Regions from separate parts of the Streptomyces sp. NPDC031670 genome, predicted to be linked through region 2. Evidence: riboswitches for the same ligand, from Rfam matches in the RefSeq annotation. Region 2 holds a riboswitch; the other holds the start of a gene.
What was found. Region 2 has a riboswitch for glycine ahead of gcvT (glycine cleavage system aminomethyltransferase GcvT). Riboswitches for the same ligand answer to the same signal wherever they lie in the genome.

Region 1 (10,183 bases), on a different contig from region 2:
GTCTGAGGGGCAGCGGGACTGTCGCAGCACGCCCTGGAGGGCCGATTGTCAGTGGTGTGAGGCAGCATCGGTGGTGTGAGAGCCGCGCCGACCATCCTGCATCTGGACATGGATGCCTTCTTCGCCGCCGCAGAGCAGGCGTCGAAGCCCAGCCTGCGCGGAAAACCCGTGATCGTGGGCGGTCTCGGACCGCGCGGTGTGGTGGCCACCGCCTCGTACGAGGCGCGGCGCTTCGGCGCGCGCTCGGCGATGCCGATGGCGCAGGCGAGACGGCTGTGTCCCAACGGCGCCTATCTCGTCCCGCGCTTCACGTTCTACCGCTCGATCAGCGAGCAGGTGATGGAGTTGCTGGGGCGGCTGTCGCCCCTGGTGGAGCCGCTGAGCCTCGACGAGGCGTTTGTGGACCTGGAGGCCGGGGGAGTCGCGTGGGACGCTCAGTCGGCCCGTGAGGCCGGTCAGCGGCTGCGTGCGGACATCCGGGCGGTGACGGGGCTGACCGGGTCGGTGGGGCTGGCCGGGTCCAAGATGCTCGCGAAGATCGCCTCGGAGGAGGCCAAGCCGGACGGGCTGGTGCTCATCGAGCCCGGCACCGAGCGGGAGATGCTCGCCCCCATGCCGGTCAGGACGCTGCCGGGCGTGGGGCCCGCCACGGGCGAGCATCTGCGCCGGGCGGGGATGACCACGGTCGCGGACCTGGCCGAGGCGGGCGAGGACGAGCTCGTACGGCTGCTGGGCAAGGCGCACGGGGCGTCGCTGCACCGGATGGCGCTCGGCCTCGACGACCGGCCGGTGGTGGCCGAGCGGGACACCAAGTCGGTGTCGGTCGAGGACACCTTCGACGTGGACCTGCACGACCGGGTGCGGGTGATGACCGAGGTGGGACGGCTCGCCGACCGCTGTGTGCAGCGCCTGCGGGCCTCCGGGCACTCCGGGCGCACGATCGTCCTGAAGGTCCGGAGGTACGACTTCTCCACGCTGACCCGGTCGGAGACGCTCCGCGGGCCCACGGACGATCCCGCGGTGGTGCGCGAGGCGGCCGGCCGGCTGCTCGACTCCGTGGACACCACCGGCGGCGTGCGCCTGCTGGGGGTCGGGGTCAGCGGTCTCGCCGACTTCACCCAGGAGGACCTCTTCGCCCAGGCGGCGGGCGAGCGGGCGGCCGGCGAGCCGGACGCCGTCGAGCGGGCGCCCGTCGAGACCGGTGCGCAGACGCCGGCCCCCGAGCAGCCGGAGGCGGTCGACCCGGCCGAGCGGCGCTGGCAGGCCGGGCACGATGTGCACCACCGTGAGTTCGGCCCCGGCTGGGTGCAGGGCAGCGGGGTGGGCCGGGTGACCGTCCGGTTCGAGACGCCGACCTCCCTCGTGCCGGGCCGGGTGCGCACGTTCCGGGTGGACGACCCCGACCTGGCGCCGTCCGAGCCGTTGCCGCTGGTGGCGGCTGTCGACGAGGAGACGGGCGGGGCCGCGCTGGAGCAGACGGGTGACGGGGCCGCGCTGGAGCGGACGGGTGACGGCGGACCGGAGGAGCCGGGTGGCGCGGAGGGTCAGGTCTCGTCCTCCTCGCCCGCCAGGCGTCCGAAGTCCCGGTCGGTGCCGGGCAGCGGATCGGGGGCGGCGATGTCCAGACCGTAGTGGTGGTAGAGCTGGAGCTCCTGTTCGGGGGAGAGGTGGCGGCCGACGCCGAAGTCGGGAGCGTCCTTGATCAGCGCCCGGTCGTAGGGGATGTGCAGCGCCTCGTCGACGAGGGCGCTGGGCTCCAGGGGGACGAAGGCGTCCCGGCTGAACAGGCCGGTGCGTACGGCGGCCCACTCGGGCACTCCGGTGGCGTCGTCGAGGTAGACCTCGTCCACCGTGCCGATCTTGTTGCCGTTGCGGTCGAACGCCTTGCGGCCGATCAGGCTGCGCGGATCGATATCGGTCTGCACGGTCCCTCCAACAGGTCGCAACTGCTCGTAACACTACGAAAGTGCACAACGCGGCCCTCGGCCACTCGAAGGATCAGGGCCGGGCCGCGCTGGTACGCTGGCGATGGCTGCTGACCCCGTGCGGGAGAGTCCTTCGGAAAGATGTCCGGAGGCGCCGAAGGAGCAAATCCTCCCCGGAATCTCTCAGGCCCACGTACCGCGCGGACGAGGTCACTCTGGAAAGCAGGACGGGGGACGTGCGGGCGAAGGCCCATGCGCGCACCCCTTCCTCACCGACGGTGAAAGCCGGGACGCCCCCACGCGCCCCGGTGAAGCTCTCAGGTTGAGATGACAGAGGGGGAGGCCGTCCGGGCACCCGCGCCGTGGTGCCCCTCGCAGGTCGTGCAGACCAGGAGGCCTCCGTAATGACCGCCAACCGCATGCCGCTCACCGAGCTTGAGCGTGGCATCCCCTTCGAGCAGCGTCACATCGGGCCCGACGCCGAGGCCCAGGCGAAGATGCTCGCGCAGGTCGGCTACGGCTCGCTCGACGAGCTGACCGCCGCGGCGGTGCCGGACGTGATCAAGAGCGCCGAGGCGCTGGGTCTGCCCGGCGCCCGCACCGAGGCCGAGGTCCTGGCCGAGCTGCGCTCCCTCGCGGACCGCAACCAGGTCCTGGCCCCGATGATCGGCCTGGGCTACTACGGCACGTTCACCCCGCCGGTGATCCTGCGCAACGTCATGGAGAACCCGGCCTGGTACACGGCGTACACGCCGTACCAGCCGGAGATCTCGCAGGGCCGACTGGAGGCGCTGCTCAACTTCCAGACCGTCGTCGCCGACCTCACCGGGCTGCCCACCTCGGGCGCCTCGCTGCTCGACGAGGGCACCGCCGCCGCCGAGGCGCTCGCGCTCTCCCGCCGGGTCGGCAAGGTCAAGGGCGGGGTCTTCCTCGTCGACGCCGACACCCTGCCGCAGACCGTGGCCGTCATAGAGACGCGCGCCGAGCCGACGGGCGTCGAGGTCGTCGTCGCCGACCTGAGCCGCGGTATCCCGGCCGAGGTGGCCGAGCGCGGTGTCTTCGGCGTGCTGCTCCAGTACCCGGGCGCCTCCGGCGAGGTCCGCGACCTCAAGCCCCTCATCGACGAGGCCCACGAGCTCGGCGCGATCGTCACGGTCGCCGCCGACCTGCTCGCCCTGACCCTGCTGACCTCGCCCGGTGAGCTGGGCGCGGACATCGCCGTCGGCACCACCCAGCGCTTCGGCGTCCCCATGGGCTTCGGCGGCCCGCACGCCGGCTACATGGCGGTCCAGGAGAAGTTCGCCCGCAGCCTGCCCGGCCGCCTGGTCGGCGTCTCCGTCGACGCGGACGGCAACAAGGCGTACCGGCTGGCGCTCCAGACCCGCGAGCAGCACATCCGCCGCGAGAAGGCCACCAGCAACATCTGCACCGCGCAGGTCCTGCTCGCCGTCATGGCGGGTATGTACGCGGTCTACCACGGCCCGGACGGCCTGCGGCAGATCGCCCGGCGCACCCACCGGTACGCGGTGATCCTCGCCGAGGGCCTGCGCGCCGCCGGTGTGGAGGTCGTGCACGGCTCGTACTTCGACACGCTGACCGTCCGGGTCCCCGGCAAGGCCGCCGAGGCCGTGGCCGCCGCCCGGGACGGCGGGGTCAACCTGCACCTGGTCGACGCCGACACCGTCTCGATCGCCTGCGACGAGACCACCGACCGCGACCGGGTCGCCGCCGTCTGGGCCGCCTTCGGCGCCGAGGGCGACATCGAGGCGCTGGACGCCTCGGCCGCCGACACGCTCCCGGCCGCGCTGCTGCGCACCGACGAGTTCCTCACCCACCCGGTCTTCCACCAGCACCGCTCCGAGACCGCGATGCTGCGCTATCTGCGCAAGCTCGCCGACCGGGACTACGCGCTGGACCGCGGCATGATCCCGCTCGGCTCCTGCACCATGAAGCTGAACGCGACCACCGAGATGGAGCCGGTCACCTGGCCCGAGTTCGGGCAGATCCACCCCTTCGCGCCGGTCGAGCAGGCCGCGGGCTATCTCACGCTCATCCACGAGCTGGAGGAGCGGCTCGCCGAGGTCACCGGGTACGACGCGGTGTCCATCCAGCCCAACGCCGGTTCGCAGGGCGAGCTCGCGGGTCTGCTCGCGGTCCGCGCCTACCACCGCGCCAACGGCGACGAGCAGCGCACGGTCTGCCTGATCCCGTCCTCCGCCCACGGCACCAACGCGGCCAGCGCCGTGATGGCCGGGATGAAGGTCGTCGTGGTGAAGACCGCCGACGACGGCGAGGTCGACATCGCGGATCTGCGCGCCAAGATCGAGCAGTACCGCGACGAGCTGTCGGTGCTGATGATCACCTACCCGTCCACGCACGGGGTGTTCGAGGAGCACGTCGCGGACATCTGCGGCGAGGTGCACGACGCGGGCGGCCAGGTCTACGTGGACGGTGCCAACCTCAACGCGCTGGTGGGCCTGGCGAAGCCGGGCAAGTTCGGCGGCGACGTCTCGCACCTGAACCTGCACAAGACGTTCTGCATCCCGCACGGCGGCGGCGGCCCCGGCGTCGGCCCGGTCGGTGTGCGCGCGCACCTCGCGCCGTACCTGCCCAACCACCCGCTCCAGCCGACCGCCGGCCCCGAGACGGGTGTCGGCCCGATCTCGGCCGCCCCGTGGGGATCGGCCGGCATCCTGCCGATCTCGTGGGCGTACGTCCGGCTGATGGGCGGCGAGGGCCTCAAGCGCGCCACCCAGGTCGCGGTGCTCGCGGCCAACTACATCGCCAAGCGCCTGGAGCCGCACTACCCGGTGCTCTACACCGGCCCCAACGGCCTGGTGGCGCACGAGTGCATCGTGGACCTGCGTCCACTGTCGAAGGCGACCGGTGTCAGCGTCGACGACATCGCCAAGCGTCTGATCGACTACGGCTTCCACGCGCCGACGATGTCGTTCCCGGTGGCCGGCACGCTGATGATCGAGCCGACCGAGTCCGAGGACCTGATCGAACTCGACCGGTTCTGCGAGACGATGATCGCGATCCGCGCCGAGATCGAGAAGGTCGCCTCGGGCGAGTGGCCCGCCGACGACAACCCGCTGGCGAACGCCCCGCACACGGCGGCGGCGCTCGGCGGCGAGTGGAACCACGCGTACAGCCGCGAGGAGGCGGTCTTCCCGGCCGGCGTCTCGAAGGCCGACAAGTACTGGCCGCCGGTGCGCCGCATCGACGGTGCCTTCGGCGACCGCAACCTGGTCTGCTCCTGCCCGCCGCTGGACGAGTACGACCACTGAGGTAGAGCCGTCTACGGCTGACCTACGTCGGGGCCGGTGCGGGGAGCTTCCCCGGGCCGGCCCCTTCTTGTGCGGTGCTGTTCTTCTGTGCCGAGCGGTGCGGCCCCGTGCCGTGCCGCGCGGCGTCCGTACCCGTGAGGCCGCGCTAGGCGGCCTTCGCCACCTGCCCGGCGGTCAGCGCCCGGTGCGGGGCGATGATCCGCCCGTCCGGCAGCAGCTCACCGGTGTCCTCGAAGATCAGGACGCCGTTGCACAGCAGGCTCCAGCCCTGCTCCGGGTGGTGCGCCACGAGCTGCGCGGCCTCCCGGTCGGCGGAGTCGGCTGTCGGGCAGGCTGGCTGGTGCTGGCACATGGATGCGTTCTCTCGCTGCGTCGTAGTAGTGAATGTCCTGCGGCTCGATGCGGTGTTCATGGCCGCCCCCCGTTGCTCAGTCGGTCGGTGCGCTCCCAGTGTTGCCCCACGGACGTCAATCCGCAGGGATTTCGCGGCACCACTTCCTACCGCATATTGACGCATCACTCGTGCGGCCGGTTCAACTCAACTGCCCTGCCTCTTCGGGTGGTTCGTAGTGGCCGTTACGGACTAGCCCGTACGGAGGAGGCGTGCGCGGGCGTACACGACAGCGCCCCGGGGCCGCAGGGGCTCCGGGGCGCTGTGGGTGGTTCCGCCGGGCGACAGGCGACCGTGGTGTCAGACCGGCTGGCTCAGCAGGGGCGCCGGGGCGAGGCGCAGGGTCATCACCGGCAGGAGTTCGGAGACGCGGTGCGGCCGGTGGGCGCAGATACCGGGCGGCGCGGGCGCCAGCGGCACCAGCAGATCCGCCGGGTCCAGCTCGCCCGAGGCGGGGTCGGCCGTGAGGTCGCGCCGCAGCCACAGGGTGAGCATGTACAGCTCGGGCACCGAGAGCAGCCGCGCCTCGACGTCCATGGTCAGCGCTTCCGCCTGGCGCAGGGCGCGCTGGGTGGAGGCGAGATAGGGCCCTTCGAAGAAGTGCGAGAAGGCCCAGCCGTCGGGGGTGAGCATGGTGTCCGCGGCGGCGACCGCGGTCCCCGCCTCGCTGATGAGGAAGCGCCAGCCGGCCAGGCGGCTGTGCGGGGCGCGCGCGCTCGGCGTGATGCGGTCCAGCACATGGACGGGCAGCGGGAGTTCGGGGGTCAGCGGGCCCTGCGCGGAGCGCAGGGCGGGGGTGCGTGCCGCGCGGACGGCGGTGGGGGAACCGAGTGCCGCGAGGACGCTGCGCAGGGCGGGCGCGGGAGCCGGGGGAACATGCAGCGGCATGGTGGGTCGCCTCTCACTTCGGAGACACGGTGATGCGTGGGCGTTGCGGACAGCGCTGTCTGCGGTGACGCGGGGTCAGAGGGGGGCCGGGTGACAGGGGCCGGGACGCCAACTCTCTGCCTCGTTCGCAAAGTTTATACGACACGTGTTCAGGGGGTGTTTCGGCTAGCGGTCGGCGGTATTACGGGCAAGTCGGATTCAGGTCCTGATGATGCGGCATTCATCCCGGTTCGGCGAACCGGGTACACCACTGGCCAGGAAAGGTCTGCCCAGGGCGGTCGGCCGAAACCCGTCGGTGTTTTTCACGATTTCCGCAGGACCGCTATCCGGATGTTGGTGTATGCCGAATGCATGTGCCCGAGGCCGGTTCGTACCAGCTTACTACCCCGACCCCGCCCAGGGGGCGTTACAGATCAGCCAGCCGGGGCATTATCGACCGTGACGCACGCGGCCGGACGGACCGGCTGCCCATTCGAGGAGGGACCCTTCGATGGGTGAGAAGGTCGTGGCGGGCGAGTTCGACCTGTCCGATCGGCACGCGTACCGGCAGAAGCTCCAGCAGTGCCTGGAGGGGCTGGGGCGGCTCCTGACCGAACGGAGGTTCGATCGTCCGAGGAATCTGATGGGTGTGGAGATCGAGCTGAATCTCGTGGGGCCGGACGGTATGCCGCGCATGATGAACGCGGAGGTTCTGGAGCGCATTGCGAGCAAGGATTTCCAGACCGAACTCGGGATGTTCAACCTCGAAGTGAATATCGCCCCGCACCGGCTCGGCGGCCGGGTCTTCGATCAGCTCTCCGAGGAGCTGAGGACCGGTCTCGGGTACGCCGAGCGCAAAGCGGGCGAGGTCGGTGCCGGCATCCTGATGATCGGAATTCTCCCGACGATCGGACAGCAGGACCTCGTTTCCGCGAATCTCTCCGACGCCGACCGCTATGTACTGCTCAACGATCAGATCGTGGCCGCCCGCGGGGAGGATTTCACCCTCGACATCGAAGGCGTCGAACGCCTCGTCTGCACCTCCGGATCCATCACCCCGGAAGCCGCCTGCACCTCCGTGCAGCTGCACCTCCAGGTCACGCCTGCCCGCTTCGCGGCGGTGTGGAACGCCGCCCAGGCCGTCGCCGCCGTACAGATCGCGGTGGGGGCCAACGCGCCCTTCCTGTTCGGCCGGGAGCTGTGGCGCGAGTCGCGCCCGCCGCTGTTCGAGCAGGCCACCGACACCCGGCCCGCCGAGCTGCGCGCCCAGGGCGTGCGCCCGCGCACCTGGTTCGGCGAGCGCTGGGTGACCTCCGCGTACGAGCTGTTCGAGGAGAACCTGCGCTACTTCCCGCCGCTGCTGCCCATCTGCGACGAGGAGGACCCGCTGCGGGTGCTGTCGGAGGGCGGGGTGCCCTCCCTCCAGGAGCTCGTGCTGCACAACGGGACGATCTACCGCTGGAACCGCCCGGTGTACGGGATCGCGGACGGTGTGCCGCATCTGCGGGTGGAGAACCGGGTGCTGCCGGCCGGGCCCACCATCACGGACGTCATCGCCAACGCGGCCTTCTACTACGGTCTGGTGCGCTCCCTCGCCGAGGACAGCAGGCCGGTGTGGACCCGGCTGCCGTTCGAGGCCGCCGCCGCCAACTTCGAGACGGCCTGCCGCCAGGGCATCGACGCCGAGCTGCTGTGGCCGGCGCCGCGCCGGGCGGGCGGCGTCGCGCGCGTACCGGCCGTCAAGCTGGTCCGGGACGAACTCCTGCCGCTGGCCCACGCCGGGCTCGACGCGTGGGGGGTGGAGCCGGCCGACCGGGACCGCTACCTCGGCGTCATCGAGGAGCGCTGCCGGCGCCGCGTCAACGGCGCCTCCTGGCAGGTCGACACCTACCACCGGGCTCTCGACGCGGGGCTGACCCGGGAAGCCGCGCTGGCGGCCACCACCCGCCGCTACCGCGACCTGATGCACCAGGGCGAGCCGGTCCACACCTGGCCGGTGGGGATCCGGGCGCAGGGGTGAGGGCAGGGGCCGTGCGCGGCGCGGGCCGGGCGTGTCAGCCCGCGGCGCCGCCCCGGCCCACCGTCATGATGGCCCTCAGGATCACCGCCTGGATCTCGGCCGGGTCGGTGACCTGGTAGCCGGCCCCGCCGGTGGCCCGGGCCATCTGCCCGACCGACTCCCCGTCCGCGTCCGGGCCCACCGCGATGGCGATCACCGGCACCGGTCTCGCCGGGTCGGAGAGCTTCTGGAGGCGGGTCAGGAGCTCGCCGCGCGTAATGCTGCCGGGGTCCTCGTTGGCGCCGTCCGTGAGGATCACCACCGCGTTGAACTTCCCCGGCCGGTAGCCCGCGGTGGCCCGGGTGTACGCGGCGAGCATCGTGTCGTAGAGGCCGGTCGCCCCGTCCGGCACCGGCCGCAGCGCGTCGAAGGCGGCGGCCAGCCGCTCGCGCTGGGTGCGCCCGCCCTTGACCGGGTCGCCGAGACGGGCGGTCGGCACCAGCTCGCGGTAGTCGCGCGAGCCGTCCAGGCGGGTGGCGAAGTCCCACAGACCGATCTCGTCCTCGGGCGTGAACTGCGCCAGCGCCCGCAGCAGCGAGGCCTTGGTGACATCCATCCGGGACCGTCCGCCCGCTCCCGGAACCGGCGCGGCCATCGAGCCCGACGCGTCCACGACGGTGGTCAGACGGGCGCTCTGGACGATGATCGTCCATGTCCCCAGGGCTTCCTGGAGCTCCTTGGCGGACGGGGCGTCGGCGGTGGACGTGGCGTACGGCTGCGGAGCGGCGGCGCCCGCCTTCCGTACAAAAGCCTCGTCCGGCGCCTCGCCGGGGGTCCGGAAGCCGCTCCTGGTCAGGGCCCGCCGGGACTCCGGCTCGCCCAGCAGCGTCAGGAACCGCATCGCGGCGCGGCTGCGGTCGGTACTCAGCCGGTTCTCGCGGACGATGGTGTACGGGTAGTCGAGCAGCGGCGTGCCGTCCTTCGGGTAGAACAGGCCGAGCCCCTGCCCGGCGTCCCGGCCGGTGTTGTACGCGTACGCCGTCTGCTCGGAGAGGACGACGGCCTGGTTGTGGCGCGGACCGCCGCCCCCGCCGCCCCGGGCGAGCGTGGTGACGACCTGGGCGTCGCTGTCGGAGGTGCGCTGCGAGAGCGCCTTGGCCACGGCCGCCGCCCCGGTGTCGCCGTCCGCGCCCCGGCGCGCCGCGGAGCGGCCGACGCTGCTCAGCGCGAGGAGGCAGGCCGCCGAGCGGGCCGGGTCGGCCGCGCCCAGGCGCAGGGTGTCCGAGCCGGTGGTGGCGGCGGCGAGTTCGGCCCAGGTGTACGTCCGGGACGGCCAGCCCAGGGACTTGGCGGCGGGCGCCACGACGCCGAGGACGACCGGTGAGGCGGCCACATGGCCCGCCGTGGCGACCGGGACGCTCTCGCCGCCCTCCTTGGCGCGGTCCACCCAGAGCCCCGAGTCGGGTATCCACACCGCGAAGTCGGGTTCGCGGGCCGCACCGAGCGCGGCGGCCACCTTGTAGGACTCGCGGGCGGTGACGCGGACATCGATGCAGGAGCCGTCGGAGGTGACCTTGTCGGCGCGCGCCCGCTCGGCGACGGACCGGACGGCCGGGGCGATGTCGGGGGAGGCGACGAGATCCAGCCGCACCGCGGAGTCCCGGCAGGGGTCGCCGGAGGAGAGCAGTCCGCTGCTCGCCGCGACGGCCGC
Region 2 (10,183 bases):
ACCGACTTACCGCCGCCGCTGCCCTTGTCGTCCTTGGAGTCGTTGCACGCGGTGGCCCCCAGTGTCAGCGCCACGGCGGTAGCGATCAGAACGGTCGCTTTTCTCGTCTTCACCTGAGGAATGCCCCCTCTATGGATGGTTGCGGCAGATGTGTCGTTGTGTGGCAGGTGCCGCGTGCTTACTTGCCTCGCGGGTCGAGGGCGTCTCGCAGCCCGTCGCCCAGCAGGTTGAACGCCAGGACCGTGATGAAGATGGCCAGGCCCGGCACGATCATGTACTGCGGGTCCGCCTCGTAGAGGTCGGTCGCGGTGGAGAGCATTCCGCCCCACGATGCCTGCGGCGGCGAGATGCCGACGCCGAGGAAGCTGAGTCCGGCCTCGAACAGGATGTTCGTGGGGATCAGGAGCGTGGCGTAGACCAGGATCGGAGCCACCAGGTTCGGCAGCAGCTCCCTGATCAGGATGAACGGACCGCGGGCGCCGAGGCTCTTGGCCGCCTCGACGAACTCGCGTTCGCGCAGGCTGAGCGTCTGGGCCCGGACGATACGGCCCATGTAGGGCCAGCTGAAGAAGCCGATCACGAAGATCAGCACGCTGATCCTCAGTGGCAGCCCGGTCAGTCCGAACGCCCCGTCCTGGAGCGACGCGGAGATCGAGATGGCGAAGAGCAGGAGCGGGAACGCCAGGAAGACGTCCATCGCACGGCTGATCAGGGTGTCCGCCCAGCCGCCGTAGAACCCTGCCGTGACGCCCATGATCACGCCGATGACGACCGAGAGCAGCGTGGCGCCGCCCGCGACGAGCAGCGACACCCAGGAGCCCTCGATGATGCGGGACAGGATGTCGCGCCCGTACTGCGGGTCGACACCCAGCGGGTGCTCCCAGCTCATGCCGCCCCAGGCTCCCTTGGGAGCCAGCAGGGCCGGGTCGATCAGGTCCTGGTGGAACTCGTTCGGGTCGAGCCCGAACGCCCACTGGATCGGCTTGGAGAGAACGGCGAGCAGGACGAGCAGGACGACGACGACGCCACCGGCGACCGCGAGTTTGTCGCGCTTGAAGCGCGTCCAGGCGATCTGTCCGAGTGAACGGCCCTCGATCTGGCTCTGCTTGGCCCCCGTGAGTACTGCCTCCGGCGGCACCTCGGCAGCCGATCCGGTGGTCTCGAGCGGTGCGGTCACAGTGCCTCTGACCCCTCCCGGCCGGCGGATGGCCGGCCCGTACCAGCCGCTGTGGCGGCTTGTTCCATCAGGTGGTGCGGTGATCTGCGACGGGCCGAACCGGCCCTTGTTAGCCGGGAGTCTTCAACGCGTTCGCGATCACCCGCCAGACCTGACGGTGAATGGTTGCCTAAACGTGATGCGGTCAGATGACTTCCGTTATGCGGACGGTGTGATCGTCTGAGCGGACCAGTCGTGTACTAACCGACCAGATCGGTCATGTCGCCCAACTGCCCTGATGAACTGGCGAATTGGGTGGACCAGTGGGCGGCAACCGGGACAGGCGCGACTGTTGGGTACGTGTGGGGCGTGTGCGGCTTGTGCGACTTGTGGGTGGCGTCAGTAGGCGCGCGGGGCGGCCGGCGGATAGCCGTACCCGCCGGCGGGGGCCGCCGGGGCGGAGTGCGCCTCGCGGTCGTAGAAGGCCCGGCCCCGGGCGCGCAGCCACATCCCGACCGGGTCGTACTCGTCGGAGAGGGCGACGGTGGAGACCGGCAGCCCCTCGGGGACGGCGGCGACCGACTGCTGCATCATCGCGCGCACCGCGTCGACGGACCGCGGCCCGGTGTCGTAGAGGTCGAGGCCGATGGCCAGGTACGGGGTGCCGAGCGCGGGCTGCACCCAGGCGCGGCGCAGCGCCCGCACGGCGGGGGTGCGGTGCGCGTGCTGTGCGAGCAGGGCGTAGAACTGCGGGATCTCCACGGCCGGTTCGGTGATCCGCAGCGGACCGGCCGGCATCCGGTCCAGGCCGGTGGCGATCCGGCGCAGATCCGGCCACGGGATGCCGACCCCGCCGCCCGGGGCGTGCGGGTTGAGCCAGATCCCGTACCGGTCGGGGTAGAGGGCGCGGGCGATGTCCCGGCCGGTGACCACCTCGTGGGCCCGGTTCCAGCCACTGGCGGAGAGCTCCTGGGCGGAGGTCACACAGGGGGCGTACGCGACCCCGTCGACCTCCATGTTCCCGTACTGCGCGTCGGGGGCGCCGGGGCCGCCGTGCCACAGCAGCATCCACAGCCGGCCGGAGGAGGGGTCGGCGAGGGCGTGCAGCAGCGCCTCGTACGCGTCGTAGCGTCCGGGGGCCACCTGGCGCAGCATGTGCTCGACCTGCCCGGCCGCCGCGGTGCCTGACGCACTCACCCTGGGTCCCGCCCCTCTTCGTTCCCCCGCGCCGCCGGCGCACAGGCGGGCGGCCGTGGGGGGTCTACGGATTATGGAACCAGCTTATGCGGGAGGACCGCGGAGCGGCCCGCGCGCGGGCGGACCGGTGCCGGGGTGCTAGGGCGTGGGCCGGGTGTAGAAGGGGCGCACCCGTTCCCGCATCCAGTCCCCCACCGGGTCCTGGGCGACGTCGAGCAGCACCAGGTTCACCGGCCAGCCGACCGGGACCCGGCCCAGCGCCCGGCCGAGCGCCTCCATGGGGGCGTTGCGCCCGGCTCCGTCCCAGGTGGCGAACTCCACGCCGATGAAGAGGGTCGGCTCGTCCCCCTCGATGGAGGCGAGCGCGCGGCGGGCGGTGCGCACCACGCCGATGGCCTCGAACTCGGCGGAGGCGGCGGTCAGGAAGTCCACCGGGTCCTCCTGCCAGTCGGGCTCGAAGAGCCGTACCCGGGCGCCGGAGGCGGGGCCGTCCAGGGCGGTGCGCCCGGTACGGCAGAGCTCGGCCACGGCGGGCGGCGGCAGCGGCACACCGACCGCGCCCTCCGGGTTCAGCGCGATGCCCAGCTGCGGCGGCAGCCCCCGGGCGAATTCGACGGCCGGCGCGATAGCGAACGACATGTGCGGGCCCACGCACTGGAGGAACTGCTGCTCGGAGCTGTAAACCGGGACGTACGGCGCGCCGTCGATCTCCATGGTGGGCAGATCGAGATCCCGGCTGTCCTGGCCGCCGCCGTTGGGCAGCGGCACCCAGACGGGGTTGCGGCCCATGACCTCTATCAGGCGCGGGCCCGCCGTCGGGTTGCCCAGGGCCGCCGCCAGAGCCTCCTCCAGCTCGTTGCCCGGCCAGCCGCCGCCGCCCTGCGGGAGCGGGTGCGGGAAGTTCATATGCCGTCCTTCGTCTTCGCGTGACTGCGGGTGTCAGTGGGGTCAGCGGGTGTTCGCGGGTGCCGTGCGGGCCGTACGGCGCCGGTCGCGCGGTCCCCGCGCCGAAACTCTAGTCCCGGCCGGGCGGCTCCCCGAAAGCGATCCGGTCCACCGCCCCGGCCGCGTCCCTGTCCAGCAGCACCGCCGACGCCACGCCCCTGGGGAGGTGGCCCGCCGCGACCGCCGCTATCAGGCGCGGCACCGCCCGGGAGTGCCGGGCGAAGGCGTACGCGGACACCTTGCGCCCGCGGGCCGCCTGCCCCGCCAGCGCCACCTCCGGGGGGACGTCGAGCAGCACCAGATGGAGGCGGCGCCCGCCCCGGGCCGCCCGGCGCGCCAGTGACCAGCGCACCCAGGCGTGGGTGCCGCAGTCGTGCACGACCAGGCCCTCTCCCGCGCGCAGCGCCCGGTGCGTCCGCAGGAAGTGGGCGACGCGGGCCACCGGGCGGTACAGCGCGTACGGCACCCCGGGCAGCCGGGCCTCCCAGGCCCTGCGGGTGTCCTGCGAGTCGATGCCGAGGCCGGGCGCGGCCTGGCGCAGCAGGGTGGTCTTGCCGCTGCCCGGCAGCCCGGAGACCACCACCACGTCCCCCGCGGCGAACCGAAGCGTGCGCGGGGTGCGTCCGGCGCGCCCGCGCAGGTCCCGCACCACGGGCGCCGCACCGGGCGCCGTGGCGCCGGGCGCCGTGGCGCGCTGCGCGGGCACCGCCGGGCCGGCCTTCGCCGCCGTGTGCCTGTGCACCGTCATCGGTCCTCCCCTGCCGGGTCGTGCGACCCTTCCCCAATGTGCGTAAAGAGATGGTAATGAGGCCTGAGCGATATGCCGTTCCGCGGAGCCGTGCAATGATGTGCCCGCCAACTGCATACCGGCCGCTTGAATCCACGCGGGAGAGTCCCCGGCAGTTCCCCCAAGGCCCCGGAAGGCCTGGTGGATCGCGGGGCGCCGAAGGAGCAAGTCCCTCCCTTGAATCTCTCAGGCCCCGTACCGCGTGGATGAGGCAGATCTGAAAAGCGGGCCGCGCGTCCCCGGACGGCGCGGCCCCACCCAAGGTGCAAGCCGGGTCTCCCGGCGAACCTCTCAGGTTCCGATGACAGATGGGGAGGATCGTCCTCGCCGTCATGCCCTGGGAGCCACACCCTCATGAGCAACCCCCGTCTCACCGCCCTTGACGCGACGCACCGTTCGCTGGGCGCGACCATGACCGACTTCGCCGGCTGGGACATGCCGCTGCGCTACGGCAGCGAGCGCGACGAGCACAACGCCGTCCGCACCAGGGCCGGTCTCTTCGACCTCTCCCACATGGGTGAGATCACCGTCACCGGCCCGGAGGCCGTCAAGGCCCTGGACTACGCGCTCGTCGGCAACATCGGCACCATCGGCGTGGGCCGCGCCCGCTACACGATGATCTGCCAGGAGGACGGCGGCATCGTCGACGACCTGATCGTCTACCGCCTCGGCGAGAGCGAGTACATGGTCGTCGCCAACGCGGGCAACGCCCAGGTCGTCCTGGACGCGGTCACCGAGCGCGCGGCCGGCTTCGACGCCGAGGTCCGCGACGACCGCGACAACTACGCGCTGCTCGCCGTCCAGGGCCCGAAGTCCCCCGGCATCCTGCAGTCGCTCACCGACGCCGACCTGGACGGCCTGAAGTACTACGCGGGCCTGCCCGGCACGGTGGCCGGCGTCCCGGCGCTGATCGCCCGTACGGGCTACACCGGTGAGGACGGCTTCGAGCTCTTCGTGGCCCCGGCCGACGCCGAGAAGCTGTGGCAGGCGCTCACCGAGGCGGGCGAGGACGCGGGCCTGGTGCCGTGCGGTCTGTCCTGCCGCGACACGCTGCGCCTGGAGGCGGGCATGCCGCTGTACGGGCACGAGCTGACCACCGCGCTGACCCCGTTCGACGCGGGGCTCGGCCGGGTCGTGAAGTTCGAGAAGGAGGGCGACTTCGTGGGGCGCGCGGCCCTGGAGGCCGCCGCCGAGCGCGCCGCCGCCAAGGCGCCGCGCAAGCTGGTGGGTCTGGTGGCCGAGGGCCGCCGGGTGCCGCGCGCCGGCTTCTCCGTGGTGGCCGGCGGCGAGACCGTCGGCGAGGTCACCTCGGGCGCCCCGTCGCCCACGCTGGGCAAGCCGATTGCCATGGCGTACGTGGACGCCGAGCACGCCGCACCGGGCACCTCCGGCGTCGGCGTGGACATTCGCGGTACGCATGAGCCGTACGAGGTCGTGGCGCTGCCGTTCTACAAGCGCCAGAAGTGACCCCTCGCACACGCACCGCATGACTTTTCCGTTCACCACCACTCCCCCTCGTACAGGAGAATTCTGGTCATGAGCAACCCCCAGCAGCTGCGCTACAGCAAGGAGCACGAGTGGCTGTCGGACGCCGAGGGCGGCGTCTCGACGGTCGGCATCACGGAGCACGCGGCCAACGCGCTCGGTGACGTGGTGTTCGTCCAGCTCCCGGCGGTCGGTGACACGGTGACCGCGGGCGAGACCTGCGGTGAGCTGGAGTCGACCAAGTCGGTCAGCGACCTCTACTCCCCCGTGACGGGCGAGGTCACCGAGGCCAACCAGGACGTCGTCGACGACCCGTCGCTGGTCAACACCGCCCCCTTCGAGGGCGGCTGGCTGTTCAAGGTGCGCGTCGCCGAGGAGCCGGGCGACCTGCTCTCCGCCGACGAGTACACCGCGTTCGCAGGCAGCTGACCACGGCGTAAGGACTGATCTTCCGATGTCGCTTCTGAACACCCCTCTTCACGAGCTCGACCCGGACGTCGCCGCGGCCGTCGACGCCGAGCTGAACCGTCAGCAGTCCACCCTCGAAATGATCGCCTCGGAGAACTTCGCTCCGGTCGCGGTCATGGAGGCCCAGGGCACGGTCCTCACCAACAAGTACGCCGAGGGCTACCCCGGACGCCGCTACTACGGCGGCTGCGAGCACGTGGACGTGACCGAGCAGATCGCGATCGACCGGGTCAAGGACCTGTTCGGCGCGGAGTACGCCAACGTCCAGCCGCACTCCGGTGCCTCCGCCAACCAGGCCGCCCTCTTCGCGATCGCCCAGCCCGGCGACACGATCCTCGGCCTGGACCTGGCGCACGGCGGCCACCTCACCCACGGCATGCGCCTGAACTTCTCCGGCAAGCAGTTCAACGTGGTCCCGTACCACGTCGACGAGGCCGGTCTTGTCGACATGGCCGAGGTCGAGCGGCTGGCCAAGGAGCACCGCCCCAAGGTGATCATCGCGGGCTGGTCGGCGTACCCGCGCCGGCTGGACTTCGCCGAGTTCCGCCGTATCGCGGACGAGGTCGAGGCCCTCCTGTGGGTCGACATGGCGCACTTCGCCGGCCTGGTCGCGGCCGGGCTGCACCCGAACCCGGTGCCGTTCGCGGACGTGGTCACCTCCACCACGCACAAGACGCTCGGCGGCCCGCGCGGCGGCATCATCCTGGCCCGGAACAAGGACTTCGCGAAGAAGCTGAACTCCGCGGTCTTCCCCGGCTTCCAGGGCGGCCCCCTGGAGCACGTGATCGCGGCCAAGGCGGTGTCCTTCAAGGTCGCGGCCTCCGAGGAGTTCAAGGAGCGCCAGCAGCGCACCCTGGACGGCGCCCGCATCCTGGCCGAGCGCCTGGTCCAGGACGACGTCACCGCGCACGGCGTCTCGGTCCTGTCCGGCGGCACGGACGTGCACCTGGTCCTGGTGGACCTGCGCAACTCCGAGCTCGACGGCCAGCAGGCCGAGGACCGCCTCCACGAGGTCGGCATCACGGTCAACCGCAACGCCATCCCGAACGACCCGCGCCCCCCGATGGTCACCTCGGGCCTGCGGATCGGCACGCCGGCGCTGGCGACCCGCGGCTTCGGCGCGGACGACTTCCGTGAGGTGGCCGACATCATCGCCGAGACCCTCAAGCCGGACTTCGACAAGGACGCGCTGGCCGCCCGGGTCTCCGCCCTGGCCGCGAAGCACCCCCTGTACCCCGGCCTGAAGTAGTTTCGTACCCTTTTGTTCGTACGAACCTTCGGGGCACCGCGCACACTGGACGCACACTGGACAGTGAGAGCGGTGCCCCGAACCCTTGCACCGCCCGTTCCACCTGCTCGCTCTGCACCACCCGGCAGACAACGGCGTCTACCCCACCAAGGAGTCCTTCCGTGGCCATCTCGGTCTTCGACCTGTTCTCGATCGGCATCGGCCCGTCCAGCTCCCACACGGTCGGCCCGATGCGCGCGGCCCGTATGTTCGCGCGCCGTCTGAAGAACGAGGGCCTGCTGGCCCACACCGCCTCGATACGGGCCGAGCTCTACGGCTCGCTGGGCGCCACCGGCCACGGCCACGGCACCCCTAAGGCGGTCCTGCTGGGCCTGGAGGGCAACTCGCCGCGCACGGTCGACGTGGAGCGCGCCGACGACGAGGTGGAGCGGATCAAGTCCAGCGGGCGGATCAACCTGCTCGGCGCCCACGAGATCCCCTTCGACTTCGACGAGGACCTGATCCTGCACCGCCGCAAGGCGCTGCCGTACCACGCCAACGGCATGACGGTCTTCGCCCACGACGGCGAGGGCGCCCTGCTCCTGGATAAGACGTACTACTCGGTCGGCGGCGGGTTCGTCGTCGACGAGGATGCCGTCGCGGGCGAGAACCCGATCGTCCCCGACGACACCGTCCTGAAGTACCCCTTCCGCACCGGCGACGAGCTGCTGCGCCTCGCGAACGAGACGGGTCTGTCGATCTCCGCCATGATGCTGGAGAACGAGAAGGCCTGGCGCACCGAGGACGAGATCCGCGCCGGGCTGCTGGAGATCTGGCGTGTGATGCAGGCGTGCGTCTCGCGCGGCATGTCCCGCGAGGGCATCCTGCCGGGCGGCCTCAAGGTCCGCCGCCGCGCCGCCACCACCGCCCGCCAGCTGCGCGCCGAGGGCAACCCGGACGCGCACGCGATGGAGTGGGCGACGCTGTACGCGATGGCGGTGAACGAGGAGAACGCGGCGGGCGGCCGGGTCGTCACCGCCCCCACCAACGGCGCCGCGGGCATCATCCCGGCCGTGCTGCACTACTACATGAACTTCGTGCCCGGCGCGGACGACGAGGGCGTGGTCCGCTTCCTGCTGGCCGCGGGCGCGATCGGCATGCTCTTCAAGGAGAACGCCTCGATCTCCGGCGCCGAGGTCGGCTGCCAGGGCGAGGTCGGCTCGGCCTGCTCGATGGCAGCGGGCGCCCTGGCCGAGGTCCTCGGCGGCACCCCCGAGCAGGTGGAGAACGCCGCGGAGATCGGCATGGAGCACAACCTGGGCCTGACCTGCGACCCGGTCGGCGGCCTGGTCCAGATCCCGTGCATCGAGCGCAACGGCATGGCGGCCGTGAAGGCCGTGACGGCGGCGAAGATGGCGATGCGCGGCGACGGCAGCCACAAGGTCTCCCTGGACAAGGTCATCAAGACCATGAAGGAGACGGGCGCCGACATGTCGGTGAAGTACAAGGAGACCGCGCGCGGCGGTCTGGCCGTCAACATCATCGAGTGCTGACGGCTGTGCCGGCCGGCCCGTGTGGAGACGGGCCGGCCGGCGGGCTCGGGGTCACTTGTCCAGGGACGCCCAGAACTCCTCGAAGGACAGCTTGCCGTCGCCGTTGGCGTCCTTGGCCCTGATGATGGCCTGGGCCACGGTCTCGGTGACGTGGAAGTCGCCCAGCTGGGCCATGACCTGCTTGTACTCGGTCGCCGTCACCTCGCCGTCGCCGTCGACGTCGAGCCGCGCGAACGCCTTGCGGGCCTCTTCGATGTCCGCCACTGGGTCCACCCCTATCTTGGTGCGTTTTTGACGGGGGTCAGACTAACGGGCCCACCGCCCCTCCCCGTACGGCGGTGGCCGCCGCCGGATCGTCACGGGGCCGCGGAGAAGGCAGGGACATGAGACAGGAACTGGGCGGCATACTGGCCGCCGCCGCGCGCGGGCACTTCCCGCCCGCCGACGGGACGACGACCGTCGTTCCCCAGCCGAACCCGCGGGACGCGGGCGTGCTGGCGTTCACCGCGCACTCGGTGGTCTTCCTGGACGAGGACCCGCAGTGGGTGCGGGACACGCTCGCGGCCACCGACGCCATCCGCTCGGCGCCTCGATGAACCCGGGCTTCCTGGCCGCCCTGATGGCCCGTACCGGCCGCCGGATGAACTGCGTCGACCTCCTCACCTGCGCCCCCGCCCTGCCCGGTGAGCCGCCGCTCGCGCTGACCGAGCTGCACGACCCGGACCACCCCCGGGTGGCGCGGGCCCACAAGTTCCGCGACGAGGTCCGGGTGTGGGCGGCGGACGGCGGGGTGCTGGTGCTCGGGCGGGGCGTGGCCGGGCGCTGGGAGGCGGCGATCGAGGTGGACGAGGGCGCCCGGGGGCGCGGGCTGGGCGTACGGCTCGCGCTGGCGGCCCGGCATCTGGCTCCCGAGCCGGTCCTCTGGGCCCAGCAGTCCCCGGGCAACGCCCGCAGCGTACGGACCTTCCAGGCGGCGGGGTACCGGCCCGTCGGCTCGGAGGCGCTGCTGGTGGCGCACTGAACCCCGGGCCGGGAGCAGCGGGCGTCGGGCAGCGGGCAGCGGGCAGCGGGCGCGCCAAACCTCGCGCACGGCATGTCGAGGCATCGAGATCCGGCCAAAAGCCCGGGACCCTCTTCCCTACGCTCCGCCACCGGGCGATAACTTCGTGCTGTCGCCGCCACACCGGGAGCACAGGGCTCCCAGGGACTCGCGGCGCTGGGGCGATTCAGGAGTGACTGCCACCACTGAAGCAACCACCACCTTCACCTTCCAGCCGTTCACCCGGAGCTGCCGGCTCATCTGGGACGAGGGCGACCACGTCCTCATCGGGGTGAGCCCGGGAAACAGCTATTTCAGCGCCGAG

Region 1: another riboswitch for glycine. It lies ahead of gcvP (aminomethyl-transferring glycine dehydrogenase); the one in region 2 lies ahead of gcvT (glycine cleavage system aminomethyltransferase GcvT).

The regions. Positions count from the first base shown of each region.
Region 1 is NZ_JBVILC010000001.1:863,169-873,351, reverse strand. It holds partial or broken gene ACZ5ID_RS03990 (MerR family transcriptional regulator) at 1-6, shown strand, start outside; gene ACZ5ID_RS03985 (DNA polymerase IV) at 76-1,632, shown strand; gene ACZ5ID_RS03980 (PRC-barrel domain-containing protein) at 1,545-1,925, opposite strand; glycine riboswitch at 2,037-2,134, shown strand; glycine riboswitch at 2,135-2,269, shown strand; gene gcvP (aminomethyl-transferring glycine dehydrogenase) at 2,330-5,215, shown strand; gene ACZ5ID_RS03970 (DUF5999 family protein) at 5,361-5,567, opposite strand; gene ACZ5ID_RS03965 (hypothetical protein) at 5,907-6,494, opposite strand; gene ACZ5ID_RS03960 (glutamate-cysteine ligase family protein) at 6,985-8,493, shown strand; gene ACZ5ID_RS03955 (substrate-binding domain-containing protein) at 8,528-10,183, opposite strand, start outside.
Region 2 is NZ_JBVILC010000005.1:203,252-213,434, forward strand. It holds gene ACZ5ID_RS12460 (ABC transporter substrate-binding protein) at 1-113, opposite strand, end outside; gene ACZ5ID_RS12465 (ABC transporter permease) at 179-1,177, opposite strand; gene ACZ5ID_RS12470 (enhanced serine sensitivity protein SseB C-terminal domain-containing protein) at 1,556-2,353, opposite strand; gene ACZ5ID_RS12475 (enhanced serine sensitivity protein SseB) at 2,492-3,259, opposite strand; gene ACZ5ID_RS12480 (AAA family ATPase) at 3,369-4,046, opposite strand; glycine riboswitch at 4,174-4,296, shown strand; gene gcvT (glycine cleavage system aminomethyltransferase GcvT) at 4,440-5,552, shown strand; gene gcvH (glycine cleavage system protein GcvH) at 5,622-5,999, shown strand; gene glyA (serine hydroxymethyltransferase) at 6,025-7,287, shown strand; gene ACZ5ID_RS12500 (L-serine ammonia-lyase) at 7,449-8,819, shown strand; gene ACZ5ID_RS12505 (EF-hand domain-containing protein) at 8,871-9,083, opposite strand; partial or broken gene ACZ5ID_RS12510 (GNAT family N-acetyltransferase) at 9,203-9,840, shown strand; gene ACZ5ID_RS12515 (tRNA-dependent cyclodipeptide synthase) at 10,052-10,183, shown strand, end outside.